DNA from 3 places in the Streptomyces sp. NBC_00273 genome. Region 2 is predicted to be linked to each of the others. Evidence: riboswitches for the same ligand, from Rfam matches in the RefSeq annotation. Region 2 holds a riboswitch; each other region holds the start of a gene.
The links. A riboswitch is a leader RNA that binds a small molecule or an ion and turns the genes downstream of it on or off. The one in region 2 is predicted to bind cyclic di-AMP.
Positions count from the first base shown of each region.

Region 1 (6,546 bases), 3.6 Mb from region 2:
TGCGCGAGCACTCCCCGGTGCACCGCACCAAGCTGCCCAGCGGGGTCGAGGCGTGGCTCGTCACCCGGTACGCCGACGCCCGCCAGGCCCTCGCCGACCAGCGGCTCAGCAAGAATCCGGCGCACCACGCGGAGCCCGCGCACGCCAAGGGCAAGACCGGGATCCCGGGGGAGCGCAAGGCGGAGCTGATGACGCACCTGCTCAACATCGACCCGCCCGACCACACCCGGCTGCGGCGGCTGGTGTCGAAGGCCTTCACCCCGCGCAGGGTCGCCGAGTTCGCTCCGCGGGTGCAGGCGCTCACCGACCACCTGATCGACGGGTTCGCGGGGAGAGGTGAGGCTGATCTCATTCACGAGTTCGCCTTCCCGCTCCCCATCTACGCCATCTGCGAGATGCTCGGGGTACCGCGCGAGGACCAGGACGACTTCCGCGACTGGGCCGGCATGATGATCCGCCACGGCGGCGGTCCGCGCGGTGGGGTGGCCCGGTCGGTCAAGCAGATGCGGACCTACCTCGGTGAACTCATCCACCGCAAAAGGGATGATCTGGGCGACGACCTGATCTCCGACCTGATCCGGGCGAGCGATCACGGTGACCACCTGACGGAGGGCGAGGCCACCGCCATGGCCTTCATCCTGCTTTTCGCCGGTTTCGAGACCACCGTGAACCTCATCGGCAACGGGGTCCACTCCCTCTTCATGAACCCCGGACAGCGCGAGCGCCTCCAGCGCTCCCTCGCCGCGGGGGAGAGCGAACTGCTGGCCACCGGGGTCGAGGAACTGCTGCGCTACGACGGTCCGGTGGAGCTGGCGACCTGGCGGTTCGCCACCGAGCCGCTGACCCTGGGCGGCATGCGGATCGAGGCCGGCGACCCGGTCCTGGTCGTCCTCGCGGCCGCCGACCGGGATCCGGAGCGCTTCGCGGACCCGGACACCCTCGACCTCTCCCGGACCGACAACCAGCACCTCGGATACGGGCACGGCATCCACTACTGCCTGGGTGCGCCGCTCGCCCGGCTCGAAGGACAGACCGCCCTCGCGACTTTGCTGACGCGTCTGCCCGATCTGGAACTAGCCGTTCCATCCCAAGACCTGCGCTGGCGCGGGGGGTTGATCATGCGGGGGCTGCGTACTCTTCCCGTTCGATTCGCGGCTCAAAACACTTGCGCGAAAGCTGATTAAAAGTCAGGTTCAGTCTTGACTTGTGACAATCGTTCGAAGGCCGCTAGGTTCTGCCGTTACCCCGCTGTTATATGCGAAAGGTGATCCCTCATGCTCTCCGGGAACGGCCGTCACAGACGCCCCCGCCAGGTCCCCGCGCTGGTCGTCACAGCCGGAGTCACTGGCTCTGCGCTGGCCATGCCGCTGTTGGCCGCCACCAGCGCCACCGCCGCCGACACGTCGACGTGGGACAAGGTCGCCGAGTGCGAGAGCGGTGGCTCGTGGAGCGCGAACTTCGGTAGCGGCGCCTACGGCGGACTCCAGTTCACCCAGGAGGAGTGGCAGAGCGCCGGCGGGCTCGACTTCGCCGAGCGCCCCGACCTGGCGAGCCGTTCCCAGCAGATAGCCGTCGCCGAGCGGGTGCTGGGCTCGACGGGACCGCAGGCCTGGCCGCTGTGCGCGGCCTCGGCCGGTCTGGTCAAGGAGAGCCCCGCTGCGCAGGTGGACCCCGGTCTGCCCGGCAGCAAGAGCCCGGTCGCCCCCGCGCCGTCCCGCCCGGACGACGCCGTTCCGTCCACCGGCGGCGGCAAGCCGTCCACGGACTACGGTTCGCCGACCCCGGCCCCGGCTCCGAGCCCGTCCAGCACCCCGTTCCTGATTCCCGACGCGCCGTCCGTCGGACTGCCCGTCATGCCCGCGCCGGACGTCCCGACGACGCCTCCGGTCGACCCGACGGCTCCGGTCCAGCCGGGCGGTCCGACCGGCACGCCGACCCCGGTCGACCCGACGGCGCCGACGCTGCCGGTGGACCCGACCGCGCCCACCACCTCGCCCACCACGCCGGGACTGCCCCCGGTCGACCCGACGGCCCCCGCGAACCCGGAGGTCCCGCAGACCACCTCCACCACTCCTGTCGAGGGCAATGGCAAGCACCGCGGTGCGCCGGAGACCGCGCCGGCGGTCCCGTCTGGCGCCGCGTCGGACCCCACCTACACGGTCCAGGCGGGCGACAGCCTGGCGACCATCGCGGTTGCCAAGGGCGTAAAGGGGGGCTGGAACGGTCTCTACCAGGCCAATGAGCAAGTCATCGGCGAGGACGCCGACCTCATCAAGCCCGGCCAGAACCTGGATCTAACCCCGCATTAAGGACAGTTCAGTTATCCGGAAAGAGTTGAATGTCGGATTTCTGTAAGTGAGACATGTGTCTCTTCCGGTCAACTGGCGTGTCCCGCCTCGGGGCTTCCGCAAACCCCGCCCTCACCTGCGCAAATGCCCCTGCGGGGAGTGCAAGTAGGGCCCGTTTCTCCCCGATGTTCCTCGTTGAACATCGGGGAGGGACCTGTCTACCTTCTGAATCGCTCGCCACCGCGAGCTCCTTCGACCGCATCGCCGAATCCTGCCGGCGGACGGGGGGAACAGTCGTCGCGTCAAGCGCCGAAGGCAGGAGCGGGGGAACCAAGGTAGGTGCCGGGAGCGGCCGTTGAGAGACGGTCACGCCACCGGCTTGGGGTTAAGACGTGCGCTAGGTCGCACGACCGGGCAACTCACTCGCCCGAACCCGACAGCTCACCTCGTAGGCGTCGGTGAGGAGAAACTCCATGCTGCTTTCCGGCAAGGGCAAGCACCGTCGCGGTACTGCAATCGAGCGGTCTGTCCGGATCGTCACGCTCGCCGGTGTTGCCGGTGTGGCCGTGGCCGCCCCCCTGATGGCCGCGGGCACCGCCAGCGCCGCCACCACGTCCGAGTGGGACAAGGTCGCGCAGTGCGAGTCCGGTGGCAACTGGTCCATCAACACGGGCAACGGCTACTACGGCGGTCTGCAGTTCTCGCCCTCCACGTGGGCCGGGTTCGGTGGCAAGTCGTACGCCGCGCAGGCCAACCAGGCCTCCAAGTCGCAGCAGATAGCCATCGCCGAGAAGGTCCTCAAGAGCCAGGGCAAGGGCGCCTGGCCGTCCTGCGGCAAGGGCCTGACGAACTCCGCCTACACCGGTGGCGGCTCCGAGACCCCGGCGTCGAAGCCGCAGTCCAAGCCGCAGTCGAAGCCGCAGCCGAAGGTCGAGACCAAGAAGGCCGAGACCAAGGCCGCGCCGAAGCAGGAGACCAAGCGCCCCGAGGCTCCGACCACCCGCTCCGAGCGCACCGAGGCTCCGGTCGCGCCGAAGACCGGCAACGGCTCGTACGAGGTCAAGACGGGCGACACCCTGGGCACCATCGCCGAGGCCAACGGCGTCAAGGGCGGCTGGCAGCAGCTCTTCGAGCTGAACAAGGACATCGTCTCGGACGCCGACCTGATCTTCCCGGGACAGAAGCTGAAGCTCAGCTGAACACTGCGGCAAAGCCACGGGAACATGTACGGGGCGTCAGCTGACCCCGTGCATGATTTCCACCGCCCGGCGCGTGCCCCACGCGCCGGGCGGTGCTGCGTGCGGCCCTTGAACGCCGATGATCAAGCGACCTATGTCCCGGAAGGGGGGTATTCGGTCGCTTTTTCGTCCCAGGGTCCGGGCGGTCGGGCGGCCCAGTGCCCGGAGCCGGTTAGGCTCTAGGCGGCAAGGCCATCCCACGGCCTGACACGCCACCGCACACTCAGCGTCACATCCCAGAAGGAGATGCTCGTGCCGTCCATCGACGTCGTCGTAGCCCGGGAAATCCTGGACTCCCGAGGCAACCCCACGGTCGAGGTCGAGGTGGGCCTCGACGATGGCAGCACCGGCCGTGCTGCAGTTCCGTCCGGCGCCTCCACCGGTGCATTCGAGGCCATCGAGCTCCGTGACGGTGACCCCAACCGTTACTTCGGCAAGGGTGTCGAGAAGGCCGTCCTCGCCGTCATCGAGCAGATCGGCCCGGAGCTCGTCGGCTACGACGCCACCGAGCAGCGCCTGATCGACCAGGCCATGTTCGACCTGGACGCCACCGACAACAAGGGCTCGCTCGGCGCCAACGCCATCCTCGGCGTGTCCCTGGCCGTCGCGCACGCCGCGTCGGAGGCCTCGGACCTTCCGCTCTTCCGCTACCTCGGCGGTCCGAACGCGCACCTGCTGCCCGTTCCGATGATGAACATCCTCAACGGTGGGTCGCACGCCGACTCCAACGTGGACATCCAGGAGTTCATGATCGCCCCCATCGGCGCGGAGTCCTTCTCCGAGGCGCTGCGTTGGGGTGCCGAGGTCTACCACACCCTCAAGAAGGTCCTGCACACCAAGGGCCTCTCCACCGGCCTGGGCGACGAGGGCGGCTTCGCCCCGAACCTGGAGTCCAACCGCGCCGCGCTCGACCTCATCATCGAGGCCATCAAGCAGGCCGGCTACGCCCCGGGCAAGGACATCGCGCTCGCGCTCGACGTCGCCGCGTCCGAGTTCTACAAGGACGGCCAGTACGAGTTCGAGGGCAAGTCCCGCTCGGCCGCCGAGATGACCGACTACTACGCCGAGCTCGTCGAGGCGTACCCGCTGGTCTCCATCGAGGACCCGCTGTTCGAGGACGACTGGGACGGCTGGAAGACCATCACCGACCGCCTCGGCGCCAAGGTCCAGATCGTCGGTGACGACCTGTTCGTCACGAACCCGGAGCGTCTGGCCCGCGGTATCGAGGAGGGCTCCGCGAACGCCCTGCTCGTGAAGGTGAACCAGATCGGTTCGCTGACCGAGACCCTGGACGCCGTCGAGATGGCCCAGCGCAACGGCTTCAAGTGCATGATGTCCCACCGCTCCGGTGAGACCGAGGACGTCACCATCGCCGACCTCGCCGTCGCCGTGAACTGCGGTCAGATCAAGACCGGCGCCCCGGCCCGTTCGGACCGCGTCGCCAAGTACAACCAGCTGCTGCGCATCGAGGAGATCCTCGACGACGCCGCGGTGTACGCGGGCCGCAGCGCCTTCCCGCGCTTCAAGGGCTAATCACCCCCCTGAGGGGCTGGCCTCCGTACGTCCCCGCACTCGGTCCCGTACCGTGTGCGGGGACGTATTGCGTAGTGCGTACCTAGGGGAGGCGGACCAATGGCCGGGAACCGGGATCGGTTCTCCACCTTCTCCACCGCGACGAGGCTCAAGCAGCTCGGCGAGCGGACCGCCGCCCACGTCTACCGGTCGCAGTCGCGGCGTCAGGTCCGCCGCAGCCGGCTCACCGGCCGCGCCGCGCTCCTGGTGCTCGTCCTCTGTACGCTGGTCGTCGCCCTCGCGTATCCGATGCGCCAGTACGTCTCCCAGCGCTCGGAGATCGCGAAGCAGCAGCGGGCCGCCGCGGCCGCGCGGGACCGCCTGGAGCGGCTCCGCGACGAGAAGGCCCGCTGGCAGGACGACGCCTTCGCGGAGCAGCAGGCGCGCAAGCACCTGCACTTCCTGCGCCCGGGGGAGATCGGCTACATCATGAGCGACCCCGGGGCCCAGTCCCCACAGCCGCACCGGACCGGTCACGCCGGCTCCGACCGCCCCTGGTACTCCAACGTCTGGGACGGCGTCGACAAGGCCGACCGCCCCGGCGAGTGATCCGTACCGCCGTACCGCAGCACCCATCCACGAGAACGAAGAGACTTCCTCCAGGCATGCAGACGCCCCCGCCCCAGACCGACCGGACCGAGCCGACCGACGCGGACATCGAGGCGTTCGAGCAGCAGCTCGGCCGCCCGCCGCGCGGGCTGCGCGCCATCGCGCACCGCTGCCCCTGCGGGCAGCCGGACGTGGTGGAGACCGCCCCGCGGCTCCCCGACGGCACCCCCTTCCCGACGCTGTACTACCTGACGTGCCCGCGCGCGGCCTCCGCGATCGGCACGCTGGAGGCCAACGGCGTGATGAAGGAGATGCAGGCCCGGCTCGCCGAGGACAAGGAACTGGCCGCCGCCTACCAGGCCGCCCACGAGGACTACATCCAGCGGCGCGACGCCATCGAGGTGCTCCAGGGCTTCCCGAGCGCCGGCGGCATGCCGGACCGGGTGAAGTGCCTGCACGTGCTGGTCGGCCACTCCCTGGCCGCCGGCCCCGGAGTGAACCCGTTCGGCGACGAGGCCCTCGCCATGCTGCCGGAGTGGTGGGCCAAGGGTGCCTGCGTCGTCCCGTGCGGGGAGAAGAAGACGGACGACGAGGAGCCGCGCGCGTGACCCGGGTCGCCGCCGTCGACTGCGGTACGAACTCCATCCGGCTGCTCGTGGCGGACTGCGACCCGGCCACCGGCGAGCTCGTCGAGCTGGACCGCCGGATGACCATCGTCCGGCTCGGCCAGGGCGTGGACCGGACCGGGCGCCTGGCCCCGGAGGCGCTGGAGCGCACCTTCGCCGCCTGCCGCGAGTACGCGGGAGTGATCAAGGAGTTCGGCGCGGAGCGGGTGCGCTTCGTGGCGACCTCCGCCTCCCGGGACGCCGAGAACCGCGCGGACTTCGTCCGGGGCGTCC
Region 1 is NZ_CP108067.1:5,940,018-5,946,563, forward strand. It holds gene OG386_RS26265 (cytochrome P450 family protein) at 1-1,184, shown strand, start outside; gene OG386_RS26270 (transglycosylase family protein) at 1,275-2,309, shown strand; cyclic di-AMP (ydaO/yuaA leader) riboswitch at 2,586-2,758, shown strand; gene OG386_RS26275 (transglycosylase family protein) at 2,762-3,487, shown strand; gene eno (phosphopyruvate hydratase) at 3,779-5,059, shown strand; gene OG386_RS26285 (FtsB family cell division protein) at 5,159-5,647, shown strand; gene OG386_RS26290 (DUF501 domain-containing protein) at 5,704-6,255, shown strand; gene OG386_RS26295 (Ppx/GppA phosphatase family protein) at 6,252-6,546, shown strand, end outside.
Region 1: linked by a shared signal. The riboswitch ahead of OG386_RS26275 (transglycosylase family protein) and the one ahead of OG386_RS09780 (LysM peptidoglycan-binding domain-containing M23 family metallopeptidase) in region 2 are both predicted to bind cyclic di-AMP.

Region 2 (6,546 bases):
CTCGTCCGTATCGGCACGGTTCGCGGGGGAATATCGGCCTTCCGTGTCCTGCGTGCCGTACTGCCCGCGTTTCATGAATGGCACCGTTCGTTGCTGCTCCCCAGGAGGTGAGCCAGATGGCCATGCCGCTGCGCCAGTCCATCAGGGTCGGGACGTATCTTCTCGAACAGAAGCTCCGCAAGCGCGAGAAGTTCCCGCTGATCGTCGAACTGGAACCGCTCTACGCCTGCAACCTGGCCTGTGAGGGGTGCGGGAAGATCCAGCACCCGGCCGGGGTGCTCAAGCAGCGCATGCCGGTCGCCCAGGCGGTCGGCGCCGTGCTGGAGTCCGGTGCGCCCATGGTGTCCATCGCGGGCGGCGAGCCCTTGATGCACCCGCAGATCCACGAGATCGTCCGGCAGTTGGTAGCGAGGCGGAAGTACGTATTCCTCTGCACCAACGCGATGCTGCTGCGCAAGAAGATCGAGAAGTTCACCCCTTCCCCGTATTTCGCCTTCGCCGTGCACATCGACGGCCTGCGCGAGCGCCACGACGAGTCGGTGGCCAAGGAAGGCGTCTTCGACGAGGCGGTCGCCGCCATCAAGGAGGCGAAGAAGCGCGGGTTCCGGGTGACCACCAACTCCACCTTCTTCAACACCGACACCCCGCAGACGATCATCGAGGTGCTCAACTACCTCAATGACGACCTCCAGGTCGACGAAATGATGATCTCGCCCGCCTATGCCTACGAAAAGGCCCCCGACCAGGAGCATTTCCTGGGCGTCGAACAGACCCGAGAACTCTTCAGGAAGGCCTTCGCGGGCGGCAACCGGCGGCGCTGGCGGCTCAACCACTCCCCGCTCTTCCTGGACTTCCTGGAAGGGAAAGCCGATTTCCCCTGCACGGCCTGGGCCATTCCGAATTACTCCCTCTTCGGCTGGCAGCGCCCCTGCTATCTGATGAGCGACGGCTACGTACCGACGTACCGCGAGCTCATCAACGACACCGACTGGGACAAGTACGGCCGCGGAAAGGACCCGCGCTGCGCGAACTGCATGGCGCACTGCGGCTACGAGCCGACCGCCGTCCTCGCCACCATGGGCTCCCTGAAGGAATCCCTGCGCGCGGCCCGGGAAACGATCGCCAGCAACCGGGACAAGTCGGCATGAGCGGGCGGCCGGGGGCGGAAGGGGGCGGCCGGGGCCCGGGTTTCGACCTCGGCGCCCTGCTGGCCGAGCGCGGCGCGGAGCGGTACGAGCTGCACGCCCGGCACCTCAACCACCAGTTGCCCCGCATGCTGCACACCATCGGCTTCGACAAGGTCTACGAGCGGGCCGAGGGTGCCCACTTCTGGGACGCGGAGGGCAACGACTACCTGGACATGCTGGCCGGGTTCGGAGTGATGGGCCTGGGCCGGCACCACCCGGTCGTCCGCCGGGCCCTGCACGACGTCCTGGACGCCCAGCTCGCCGACCTGACCCGGTTCGACTGCCAGCCGCTGCCCGGTCTGCTGGCCGAGAAACTGCTCTCGTACAGCCCGCACCTGGACCGGGCCTTCTTCGGCAACAGCGGCACCGAGGCGGTGGAGACGGCCCTGAAATTCGCCCGGTACGCCACCGGGCGCCCCAGGATCCTCTACTGCGACCACGCCTTCCACGGGCTGACCACGGGCTCCCTCTCGGTGAACGGGGAAGACGGGTTCCGCGACGGCTTCGCACCGCTGCTCCCCGACACGAGGATCGCGCTCGGGGACCTCGCGGCACTTGAGCGCGAGCTGAAGCGCGGGGACGTGGCCGCCTTCGTCGTCGAGCCGATCCAGGGCAAGGGGGTCCTGGCCGCCCCGCCGGGATTCCTGCTCGCCGCGCAGGAGATGCTGCACCGGCGGGGGGCGCTGCTGATCGCGGACGAGGTGCAGACCGGCCTCGGACGCACCGGGGACTTCTACGCGTACCAGCACGAACCGGGCGTGGAACCTGACCTGGTGTGCGTGGCGAAGGCGCTCTCGGGCGGATACGTCCCGGTCGGCGCGACCCTGGGCAAGGACTGGATCTTCAAGAAGGTCTACTCGTCCATGGACCGGGTGCTCGTGCACTCCGCGAGCTTCGGTTCCAACGCCCAGGCCATGGCGGCGGGCCTCGCGGTCCTGTCCGTCATGGAGGACGAGGAGGTCGTGGCGAACGCCCGGGCCACGGGCGACCTGCTGCGCGGGCGGCTCGCCGCGCTGGTGGACGAGTACGAGCTGCTGCACGAGGTGCGCGGGCGCGGGCTGATGATCGGCATCGAGTTCGGCCGGCCGTCCTCGCTGGGCCTGCGCAGCCGGTGGACCATGCTGCAGGCGGCCCGCAAGGGGCTCTTCGCGCAGATGGTCGTGGTGCCGCTGCTGCAGAAGCACCGGATCCTCACCCAGGTCTCCGGGGACCACTTGGAGGTGATCAAGCTGATCCCGCCGCTGATCGTGGACGAGGCGGACGTGGACCGGTTCGTCGGGGCCTTCCGCGAGGTCATGGACGAGGCGCACGGCGGGTCGGGGCTGATCTGGGACTTCGGCAGGACGCTGGTGAAGCAGGCCGTCGCGGCGCGCTGACGGCCCGCCCACCCCGTGGGGGACGCCGGTCCCCGCCGCGTCAGACCAGGAGCCGGTCGCGCAGTCGGTCGAGGGTCTCGGGCGTCAGCCCGAGGCCCTCCGCCAGATAGCGCTCCACCCCGCCCCAGAGCTCGTCGATGGTGTCGAAGGCGGCCACCAGGTACTCGGCGCGGGCGTCGAAGAGCGGCGCGAGCAGCTCCATCACCTCGGGGGAGCGGGCGGCCGCCGACTCGTCGGTGCGGCGCACGCGGTAGCGGCGGTGCGGGGCGTTCGATTCCAGGTAGTCCGCCACGATCGCCTCCCGCTCGACGCCCAGCGCGAGCAGGGTGACGGCGATCGACAGGCCGGCCCGGTCCTTGCCGGCCGCGCAGTGCATCAGCGCGGGGACGCTGTCCTCGGCGAGGGCGTGCACGACCCGGCCGTGCTCGGCGGTGCGCTGCCGGATGATCCCGCGGTACGAGTTCGACATCCGGGCGGCCGCCTTGCCGTCGCCCAGGATCTCGCGCAGCTGCGCGAGGTCGCCGTCGCGGACCAGCCGCCAGAACTCCCGTCCGTCGGCCGGGTCCGAGAGCGGGATGTTGACGTTCCGGACACCGGGCAGCTCGACGTCCGGCCCCTCCAGGGCGTGGTCGGCGACGTTGCGGAAGTCGAAGATGGTGTGGAGACCGAGCGAGGCGAGGAACTCTGCATCGCTTTCGGTGGCATGTGCGAGATGTCCGCTTCGGAACAGTCGTCCCGTCCTGACCGTTCGTCCGTCAGAAGTCGGCAATCCGCCCACATCGCGGAAATTGCGCACTCCGGACAGCTCCGGCTCCTGTATCTGCTGGGTCAAAGCAACTCCTCCGCCACGTCCTGGGCCCTCTGTCCGAATTACACTACTTGGCGCCAACTTGCCATATCCGGAGGCGAGATCGGGCACGTCCCCGTGAGCCAGATCATACGGTGACCGTGAGTGCCTGATCGCTAAGGGCGAATGGCCCCGCCGGGGCGGTTGTTGGCGGTGGGGAATGGACACAGGGTGACGGTAATTCCGGCGGTCCCTCATGCCTGTTATTCCGTCAGGGAATTCACGGCTTGTTCCCCGTGGTCGCAAGGGATTACCTTCGCGATCGATCCGGGTGGACCGCCAAATCCTGCCGCCTCCCGGAAACCGCATCCGACCTATTCGCGCGGCAGGAGCGGGGGAACCAGGTAAGCCGCCGACCCGGAGATCCATTCGCCGGGACGGCTCGGGGTGAAGGCGTGCATGTCCCGTACATGTATGGCCGGACATCTCCAGTCCGAACCCGACAGCTCACCTCGCAGGCGCCGGAGAGGAATTCGTCATGCCTGCAAAGGGTAAGCACCGCCGCCCCAAGTCCCTTTCCCTTTCCCGCGGTTTCGCCGTCGCCGGAACCGGTGGCGCGGCCCTCGCGCTGCCGCTGATCGGTGCCGCCGGCGCCCACGCGGCCGGCGCCCCGGCCGCCGCCCCCGCGGTGACCCCCGCGGTGGCGCCGCAGGCCCCCGTCGCCCTGCGGGCGGCCCCCGTCGCCGCCGTGCAGGCCGCGCCGACCGTCTACACCGTCGTGCCGGGCGACTACCTCTCCAAGATCGCTGTCGAGCGCCACCTGTCCGGCGGCTGGGAGCAGCTGTACGCCGACAACCGCGAGGCCGTCGGGAGCAACCCGTCGCTGATCCACCCGGGCCTGAAGCTCACCCTCGGCGGTCCCGGCGAGGCGGCTCCCGCCGAGGCCGAGGCCGCCCCGGCCCCCGAAGCCGAAGCGGAGCCGGTCGCGCCGGTCGCGCCGAAGCCGGCCCGCAAGCAGGCCGAGCAGGCCGCCCCGGCGCAGCCGGAAGCCGCCGCCGAGCCCCAGGCCGAGGCCCCCGCCGCCGCGCCGCAGTCGGCCGCCGGCTTCGTGGCCCCGGTCAGCGGCGGCATCTCCACCCAGTACAAGGTCGCGGGCGCCATGTGGTCCTCCGGCTACCACACCGGCGTCGACTTCATCGCGGCCATGGGCACCACCGTCAAGGCCGTCGGAGCGGGCACCGTGGTCTCCGCCGGCTGGAGCGGCTCGTACGGCAACGAGATCGTCATCCGGCACGCGGACGGCAAGTACTCCCAGTACGCCCACCTGTCCCAGCTCTCCGTCTCCTCCGGCCAGAGCGTCACCGCGGGGCAGGCCATCGGCCTCTCCGGCTCCACGGGCAACTCCACCGGCCCGCACCTCCACTTCGAGATCCGCACGACCCCGTCCTACGGCTCGGACATGGACCCGATCGCCTACCTCCGCTCCAAGGGCGCGAGCCTCTGACGGCACCCGCCGCAGGAGCACCGACACGCGTGGGGCCGGGACCCGAGGGGGGTCCCGGCCCCACGTGTACTTATTCCTTATCTCCCGCGTGGTATAGATCACGGCCCGTCAACCCCTCGTTACGTTGGCGTAGGTTGGTTACGGGAGTGAAGGATGGGTTCTCGTGGCAGCGACGACGACGAAACTCAAGACCATCGGCTCGTACGCGGCGATCGGGGACAGCTTCACCGAGGGCGTGGGGGACCCGGGACCCGGGGATTCTTTTCTCGGCTGGGCGGACCGGCTCGCCGTGCTCCTGGCCGATCAGCGCGAAGAACACGACTTCCGGTATGCGAATCTGGCGGTGCGGGGGAAGCTCCTCGACCAGATCGTGGCCGACCAGCTCCCGAGGGCCAAGGCCCTCGCACCTGACCTGGTGACCTTCTGTGCGGGCGGCAACGACATCATCCGGCCCGGCACCGACCCGGACGACGTGGCGGAGCGGTTCGAGGCGGCGGTGGCCGACCTCACCGGGGCCGTGGGGCAGGTCATGATCACCACGGGCTTCGACACCCGGGGCGTACCGGTGCTCAAGCACCTGCGCGGCAAGGTGGCGACGTACAGCGCGCACGTCCGCGCCATCGCCGACCGCTACGACTGCCCGGTGCTCGACCTCTGGTCGCTGAAGTCCGTACAGGACCGGCGGGCCTGGGACACGGACCGGCTGCACCTCTCGCCCGAGGGACACACGCGGGTCGCGCTGCGCGCCGCGCAGGTGCTCGGGCTGGACGTGCCGGCCGACCCCGACCAGCCGTGGCCCCCGCAGCGGCCGCGCGGCTCGGTGGACGTGACCCGGGACAACATCCAGTGGGCGCGCGAGCACCTCGCGCCGTGGATCGGCCGACGGCTGCGCGGGGAGTCCTCCGGGGACCACGTGGAGGCGAAGCGGCCGGACCTGCTGCCGCTCTAGGCCTTGTCCGCAGGGCGCGGGAGCCGGAAGCGGAATCCTTCGGGGCCGGTGTGCGTTGGGATGGTCGTAGAACGACGACCATCCTGACCCCATCCTCCCTGGAGGCGCTTTGACCGGCTCCCGTCCCTTGCGTCCGCGGCTGCGTGCCCTGCGGCCCGAAGCCTTCGGTGCGGACCCGTCCGGTGCCCGGCTGGAGCGGATCCGCCGCTCGCCGAACTTCGCCGACGGCGTCTTCCAGAATCCGGTCGGGGCCCGGAACAGGCCTTCGGGGTCGATGGCGGAGTTCGCGAAGATCTACTTCCACCGGGAGCAGCGGGTGCGGCGCAGCCCCGCCGCACCGATCCCGGTCCACCCGACGACCCTCGCGGACCTGGCGAAGCCGCCCGCGAGCGGCCTGCGGCTGACCTGGATGGGGCACTCCAGCGTGCTCGCGGAGATCGACGGGCGCCGGGTGCTGTTCGATCCGGTGTGGGGCGAGCGGTGCTCCCCCTTCCCCTTCGCCGGCCCCAAGCGACTGCACCCGGTACCGGTCCCGCTGGCCTCGCTGGGCACGGTCGACGTCGTGGTCATCTCGCACGACCACTACGACCACCTCGACCTGCCGACGATCAAGGCGCTGGCCGGGACGGACACGGTCTTCGCCGTCCCGCTGGGCGTCGGCGCGCACCTGGAGCGCTGGGGCGTACCGGCCGACCGGCTGCGCGAGCTGGACTGGAACGAGAGCACCGAGATCGCCGGTCTCT
Region 2 is NZ_CP108067.1:2,311,780-2,318,325, reverse strand. It holds gene OG386_RS09800 (phosphorylase family protein) at 1-111, shown strand, start outside; gene hpnH (adenosyl-hopene transferase HpnH) at 117-1,148, shown strand; gene OG386_RS09790 (aspartate aminotransferase family protein) at 1,145-2,563, shown strand; gene OG386_RS09785 (tyrosine-protein phosphatase) at 2,604-3,395, opposite strand; cyclic di-AMP (ydaO/yuaA leader) riboswitch at 3,711-3,886, shown strand; gene OG386_RS09780 (LysM peptidoglycan-binding domain-containing M23 family metallopeptidase) at 3,889-4,854, shown strand; gene OG386_RS09775 (SGNH/GDSL hydrolase family protein) at 5,018-5,803, shown strand; gene OG386_RS09770 (MBL fold metallo-hydrolase) at 5,913-6,546, shown strand, end outside.

Region 3 (6,546 bases), 940 kb from region 2:
GTCGGGTGAACTTCCGCGGGTTGCCGAGGGTTTCGAGGTAGAGCAGGGCTACGTCGGTCGCCTCGTCGTCGTACCAGTACTGGAGGATGTCGTTTCCGGACACGTCGGCGCGGTTGCCCGCGGAGACGAAGGAGGACAGGCCCTCGCCGCGCCGGAGCAGGGCCGAGAGCAGGGCGATCCCGATCGCCCCGGACTGCGTGAACAGGCCGATCCGGCCGCGCGTCGGGATCGGCGCGGGGGTCAGGGAGGCGTTGAGTTCCACCTCCGGCGCGGTGTTGATCACGCCGTAGGCGTTCGGTCCGATCAGCCGCATCCCGTACGAGCGCACCTGCCGCACCAGTTCGCGCTGGCGGGCGAGTCCGGCCGGGCCGCTCTCCCCGTACCCGGCGGACAGGACGACGAGCCCCTGCACCCCGTGCTCGCCGCAGGCGGCCACCGCTTCGGGGACCCGGTCGGCCGGAACGGCGATCACTGCGAGGTCGACCGGAGCGTCGATGGCGTCGATGGTGCGGTAGGCCCGCACGCCGTCGAGCAGGTCGCGGGTGACGGCCTCGTTGACGGCGTAGAGGTGGCCGTGGAAGCCGCCGTCGCGCAGGTTGCGCAGCGCGGCCGCGCCCACGCCCGCACCGGAGCGGCTGACTCCGATGACGGCCACCGAGCCGGGGGCCAGCAGTCGCTGCACCGAGTGGGCCTCGGCCCGCTGTTCGCGGGCGCGCTGCACGGCGAGCGACTCGGCGGTGGGTTCGAGGTCGAGGGTGAGGTGGACGGAGCCGTCCTCGAAGCTGCGCTTCTGCTGGTAGCCGGCGTCCGTGAAGACTTTGATCATCTTGGTGTTGGCGGGCAGCACCTCGGCGACGAACCGCCGGATGCCGCGCTCGCGGGCCACCGCGCCGATGTGTTCGAGGAGGGCGGAGGCGACCCCGCGGCCCTGATGGGCGTCCTGGACGAGGAAGGCGACCTCGGCCTCGTCGGCGGGTCCGGAGGCGGGCCGGCCGTCGGCGCCGATGCGGTCGTAGCGGACGGTGCCGATGAACTCGCCGCCGATGGTCGCGGCGAGCCCGACCCGGTCCACGTAGTCGTGGTGCGTGAAGCGGTGCACGTCGCGGTCGGAGAGCCGGGGGTAGGGAGCGAAGAACCGGTAGTACTTCGACTCGTCCGAGACCTGCTCGTAGAAGCTGACGAGCCGGCCCGCGTCCTCGGTGGTGATGGGCCTGATCCGGGCGGTGCCTCCGTCGCGCAGGACGACATCGGCTTCCCAGTGGGCCGGGTACGAGGGGTCCGACTCGATGGTCATGGGCCTACCTTACGGCCGGATCGGGCCGTGGAGCCCTCGCGCGGCGCCGCGGCAGGACGGGACGAATCAGGGCAAGCTGGGGAAGGCCGAACGGCGGAAAATTCAGGCCGAAGGTAGGTCCGAGCATTCCGGGTGCCGTGAGAGACTGGTCTAGACAACCGTAAGAACCTGAAGGGCATCACCATGGCAGAGCGCCGCGTCAACGTTGGTTGGGCCGAGGGCCTGCACGCTCGTCCCGCCTCGATCTTCGTCCGTGCGACGACCGCTTCCGGCGTCCCGGTGACCATCGCGAAGTCCGGCGGCGACCCCGTCAACGCCGCCTCCATGCTGGCGGTCCTGGGTCTCGGCGCCCAGGGCGGCGAGGAGATCGTCCTCGCCTCCGAGGCCGAGGGTGCGGACGCCGCGCTCGACCGCCTCGCGAAGCTGGTCGCCGAGGGTCTCGAGGAGCTCCCCGAGACCGTCTGACCCTTCGGGTTCGACTTCACGCGCGAAGCCGCGGCCCCGCTCCGGGGGACCGCGGCTTCGTCGTTCACCAGAGCCCGGACCGAGGACCGGAGCCGGGGTCCGACCCGGGGGCGGGCTCGGGCTCGGGGTCCGGGGGCCGGGCTCATGAGCCGGCCGGGCTCCGTCCCGGGACGGTCTCGGAGTCGAGGTCCGGTCTCCGGCTCAGGGCCGGCTTCCGGCCCGGGGGCCGCGTTCGGGAGCCGGGCACCGGCCCGGGGGCCGCGCTCGGGGACCGGGAGGCCGACTCGGGGGCCGCGCTCGGGGCCTGTCCCCAACTCCGGGGGCGCACCCCAGGAGCCGGGCTCCGGGCAGTCCTCCGGCCTCACCCGGCCTCACCCGGGCCCGCCCCGTGCGCTCACCCCGCGGGACCGCGGCCCCGCGGGCAGCGCGAACCCCGAAGAAATACCGCTCGCCGAAAAGGGCCCGCTGATATCCGGCCCGGCGCACGCCTAATTAAGCTCGGCCGGAATTCCGCACGGCGAATTGTTTCGACGCACGGCACATAGGCCGCCGTACAGCGAATTCACGCGACCCCACCCTTTGTATACGGCTGCTGTTAATGCCGGACGCTCGACATGTTTACGGCAGGTTGCGAAGTGCTCACCGCCGGGCGGAGCCGCAGCCGGTGCGCCCCCGCCGCACGGTCCGCGTGGGCCGCGGTCAGCGCCCGCGCCCGTTCGGCGTCGCCGCGCGCCACCGCGTCCACGATCGCCCCGTGCTCCGCCCAGGACTCCACGGGCCGGTCCGGCGCCTCCACCACGTACATCCACGCGATCTTGTGCCGCATCTGCGTGAGCAGCGCGATCAGCCCGGGGCTGCCGGAGGACTGCGCGAGCGTCTCGTGGAACCAACCGCCCAGGGACCGCAGGTCCTCGCCTTGGCCCCGCCTGGCCCGCTCCTGCCCCAGCCTGACCAGCCCGCGCAGCACCTTGAGGTGCGCGTCGGTGCGCCGCCGGGCGGCTCTCGCGGCAGCCAGCGGCTCCAGGAGCATCCGCAGCTCCAACAGGTCCGCGGCCTCCTGCCCGGTCGGCTCCGCCACGCAGGCCCCCGCGTGCCGCCGCGTGGTCACGAACCCCTCGGACTCCAGGGTCCGCAGGGCCTCGCGCACCGGGACGCGCGAGACCCCGTACCGGCGGGCCAGCACCTCCTCGGTCAGCCGGCCGCCCGGCTCGAACACCCCGGAGACGATGTCGTCGCGGATTGCTGTGCATACCGCGTGCGCAGGAATACGCAAGACCGAACCTCCGCCTATTTCCGACTGCCACCCTCATTGCACGCACATGCGCGTGCTGCGACTCTATTGCAACACACGATAATTTCCGAGAGCGGCCAGAAATACGAAACATTTACACAAAGACGCAACACACAAAGACCCCGGCTCGGGGAGCCGGGGTCTTCGGTGAAGCGGTGCGGGGCGGTGTCAGAGGCTGACGCCGTGCGAGCGCAGGTACGCGATCGGGTCGATGTCCGAGCCGTACTGCGCGCCCGTGCGGGCCTCGAAGTGCAGGTGCGGGCCGCTGGAGTTGCCGGTGGAGCCCGACAGGCCGATCTGCTGGCCGGGGGTGACCTGCTGGCCGACGGAGACGTTCAGCGAGCTCATGTGCCCGTACTGGGTGTAGGTGCCGTCGTTGTGCTTGATGACGACGTTGTTGCCGTACGCGCCACCCCAGCCGGCCTCGACGACGGTACCGACGCCCACCGCGTGGACCGAGGTGCCGGAGGCGGCGTGGAAGTCGATGCCCGTGTGGGAGCCGGAGGACCACATGCCGCCGCCCGCGTGGTACTGCGTGCTGACGTACGAGCCGTCCACCGGGGCGACGAAGGTGTTGAGGCGCTTGCGCTCCTCCTCGCGGGCGGCGCGCTCGGCGGCCTCGCGCTCGACCTTCGCCTTGACCTCGGCGAGGCGCTTGGCCTCCGCGGCCCGCTGCTTCGCGTCGGCCTCGGCCTGCGCCTTGACGGCGTCCTGCTCGGCGACGCGGTGCTGGGACTCGGCCTGGTCGGCTATGTCGCCCGCAAGGTCCTCGGCGACGACCACGGCACCCAGGCCGTTGTCCTGGCCGATGGTGCTGCTGTGGTTGTCCGCGGCGAAGGCCGGGGCGGCGAGGGAGCCGACGACGCCCGTAGTGGCGATCGCGGCGATACCGGCGTAACCGGCGGTCTTCTTGCTCAGGCGGCTGGAGCCACGGTGCTTACCGGTACCAGCGGGACGACTGCCAAACGCCATGAAGGGTTTGATCCTTTCCTTCCTTCTCGCCTACCGGGTTAGCTGACGGGTTCGGAGCAGGAAGGTCTCCTACGGACCTCCTCTTGCGAGGGAGTCCGATTCACCCCAGGGACTGTGGGTCCCCGGCTCCCCAGGCTCGCGCCTGACGGGGACTCGGCGATCGCTGTCCGGTGCCGCGGGTGCGGCGAGCACAACTGACGGGCAGCACGGCCGACGCTAGGCGGATCATCAGTCAATCGCCAAACAGACACGGCTTTTTGTTGCGTACGCCACACCACATAAAAGCAACCTCACCACTAAACGGACAAAAGGGGTTCTGGTGACCAAGTCACCAGAACCCCTTGCTGAAACCTTCAGCCGGCCCTCAATGAGCCGTCATCCGCCGGTCAGTTGGAGACGACCGTGACCTCTCCGATCCCAAGGGCCCGCACGGGCTCCTCGATCAGCGCCGCGTCGCCCACCAGCACGGTGACCAGCCGGTCCGCGGGGAAGGCCTGGACGACCGCCGTGGTCGCCTCCACCGTGCCCGTCGCGGCGAGCTGGGCGTACAACTGCGCCTGGTAGTCGTCCGGCAGCTCCTGCTCGACCTGGTCGGCGAGGGTGCCCGCGACCGAGGCCGCCGTCTCGAACTTCAGCGGGGCCACGCCCACCAGGTTCTGCACGGCGACGTCGCGTTCGGCGTCGGTCAGACCGCCCTCCGCGAGGGTGCGCAGCACCTTCCAGAGGTCCTCCAGCGCCGGTCCGGTGTTCGGGGTGTCCACCGAGCCGCTGATGGCGAGCATCGAGGCGCCCTTGCCGTCCGCGGTGGAGCGCAGCACCTGGCCGAAGGCGCGCACGCCGTAGGTGTACCCCTTCTCCTCGCGCAGCACCTTGTCCAGGCGCGAAGTGAGGGTGCCGCCCAGGCAGTACGTGCCCAGCACCTGGGCCGCCCACACCCGGTCGTGACGGTCCGCCCCGATCCGGCCGATCAGCAGCTGCGTCTGGACCGCGCCGGGCCGGTCCACGATGACCACGCGGCCGGTGTCGTCGGCGGTCACCGGCGGCACCGGGAGGGCCGCGGCGGTGTTGCCCGTCCACGTGCCCAGGGTGTCCGCGAGCACGGCGTCCAGGTCGATGCCGGTCAGGTCGCCCACGACCACCGCGGTGGCGGTGGCGGGGCGTACGTGGGCCTCGTAGAAGGCGCGCACGGCGGCGGAGTCGATCCGGGCGACCGTCTCCTCGGTGCCCTGGCGCGGCCGGGACATCCGCAGGGTGGCCGGGAAGAGCTCCTTGGAGAGCTGCTGCGCGGCGCGGCGCTGCGGGTTGGCCAGCTCGTGCGGGATCTCGTCGAGCCGGTTGCGCACCAGCCGGTCGACCTCGGCGTCGGCGAAGGCGGGGGCGCGCAGCGCCTCGGCGAGCAGGCCCAGCGCCTTGGCCAGCCGGGAGGCCGGTACCTCCAGCGAGACCCGCAGGCCCGGGTGGTCGGCGTGCGCGTCCAGGGTGGCGCCACAGCGCTCCAGCTCGGCCGCGAACTCCTCGGCGGAGTGCTTGTCGGTGCCCTCGGAGAAGGCCCGCGCCATGATGGTCGCCACGCCGTCCAGGCCCTCGGGCTCGGCGTCGAGCGGGGCGGCCAGGTTGACCTCGACCGCGACGACCTGCTGGCCCGGCCGGTGGCAGCGCAGCAGGGTCAGCCCGTTGGACAGCTGTCCGCGCTCGGGGGCCGGGAAGGCCCACGGCTGCGGCTCGCCGGCCTGCGGGCGCGGGTGGAAGGTCATCGTGACGGCTGCCGTGTCGCTCACTGCTCCGCCCCCTCGTTCTCGTCGGAGTCGTCGTGCTGGTCGGACTCGTCGGCCGCGAGCGGCTCGTAGACGAGCACCGCGCGGTTGTCCGGGCGCAGTCGGGCCGCGGCCACGGCCTGCACCTCCTCGGCGGTGACGTCGAGGACCCGCTGGACGGCGGTCAGCGCCAGCTGCGGGTCGCCGAACAGCACCGCGAAGCGGCACAGTTCGTCGGCGCGGCCGGCCACCGTGCTCAGCCGGTCCAGCCACTCGCGCTCCAGCTGTGCCTGGGCGCGCTCCATCTCCTCGGCCGTCGGGCCCTCGGCGGCGAACCGCGCGAGCTCCTCGTCCACGGCCGCCTCGATGGCGGGGATCTCGACCCCGCTGGAGGTCTTGACGTCCAGCCAGCCCAGCGAGGGCGCCCCGGCCAGGCGCAGCATGCCGAAGCCGGCCGCGACGGCGCTCTGGTCGCGGCGCACCAGCCGGTTGTGCAGCAGCGAGGACTCGCCGCCCCCCAGGATGGTCAGCGCCACGTCGGCGGCGTCGCACTCGCGGGTGCCGTCGTGCGGCAGCCGGTAGGCGGCCATCAGCGCACGCGCCGGGACCTCCTCGACGATCTCCTCGCGCAGCTGCTCCCCGATGACGTCGGGCAGCGAGCCGTCGCGGGGCGGCTGCTTGCCGTCGTGCGCGGGAATGGTGCCGAAGTACTTCTCGACCCAGGCGAGCGTCTGCTCGGGGTCGATGTCCCCGACGACCGAGAGCACCGC
Region 3 is NZ_CP108067.1:3,251,530-3,258,075, forward strand. It holds gene OG386_RS13605 (bifunctional acetate--CoA ligase family protein/GNAT family N-acetyltransferase) at 1-1,294, opposite strand, end outside; gene OG386_RS13610 (HPr family phosphocarrier protein) at 1,478-1,759, shown strand; gene OG386_RS13615 (GntR family transcriptional regulator) at 2,355-3,032, opposite strand; gene OG386_RS13620 (M23 family metallopeptidase) at 3,219-4,022, opposite strand; cyclic di-AMP (ydaO/yuaA leader) riboswitch at 4,035-4,191, opposite strand; gene OG386_RS13625 (M16 family metallopeptidase) at 4,409-5,776, opposite strand; gene OG386_RS13630 (M16 family metallopeptidase) at 5,797-6,546, opposite strand, start outside.
Region 3: linked by a shared signal. The riboswitch ahead of OG386_RS13620 (M23 family metallopeptidase) and the one ahead of OG386_RS09780 (LysM peptidoglycan-binding domain-containing M23 family metallopeptidase) in region 2 are both predicted to bind cyclic di-AMP.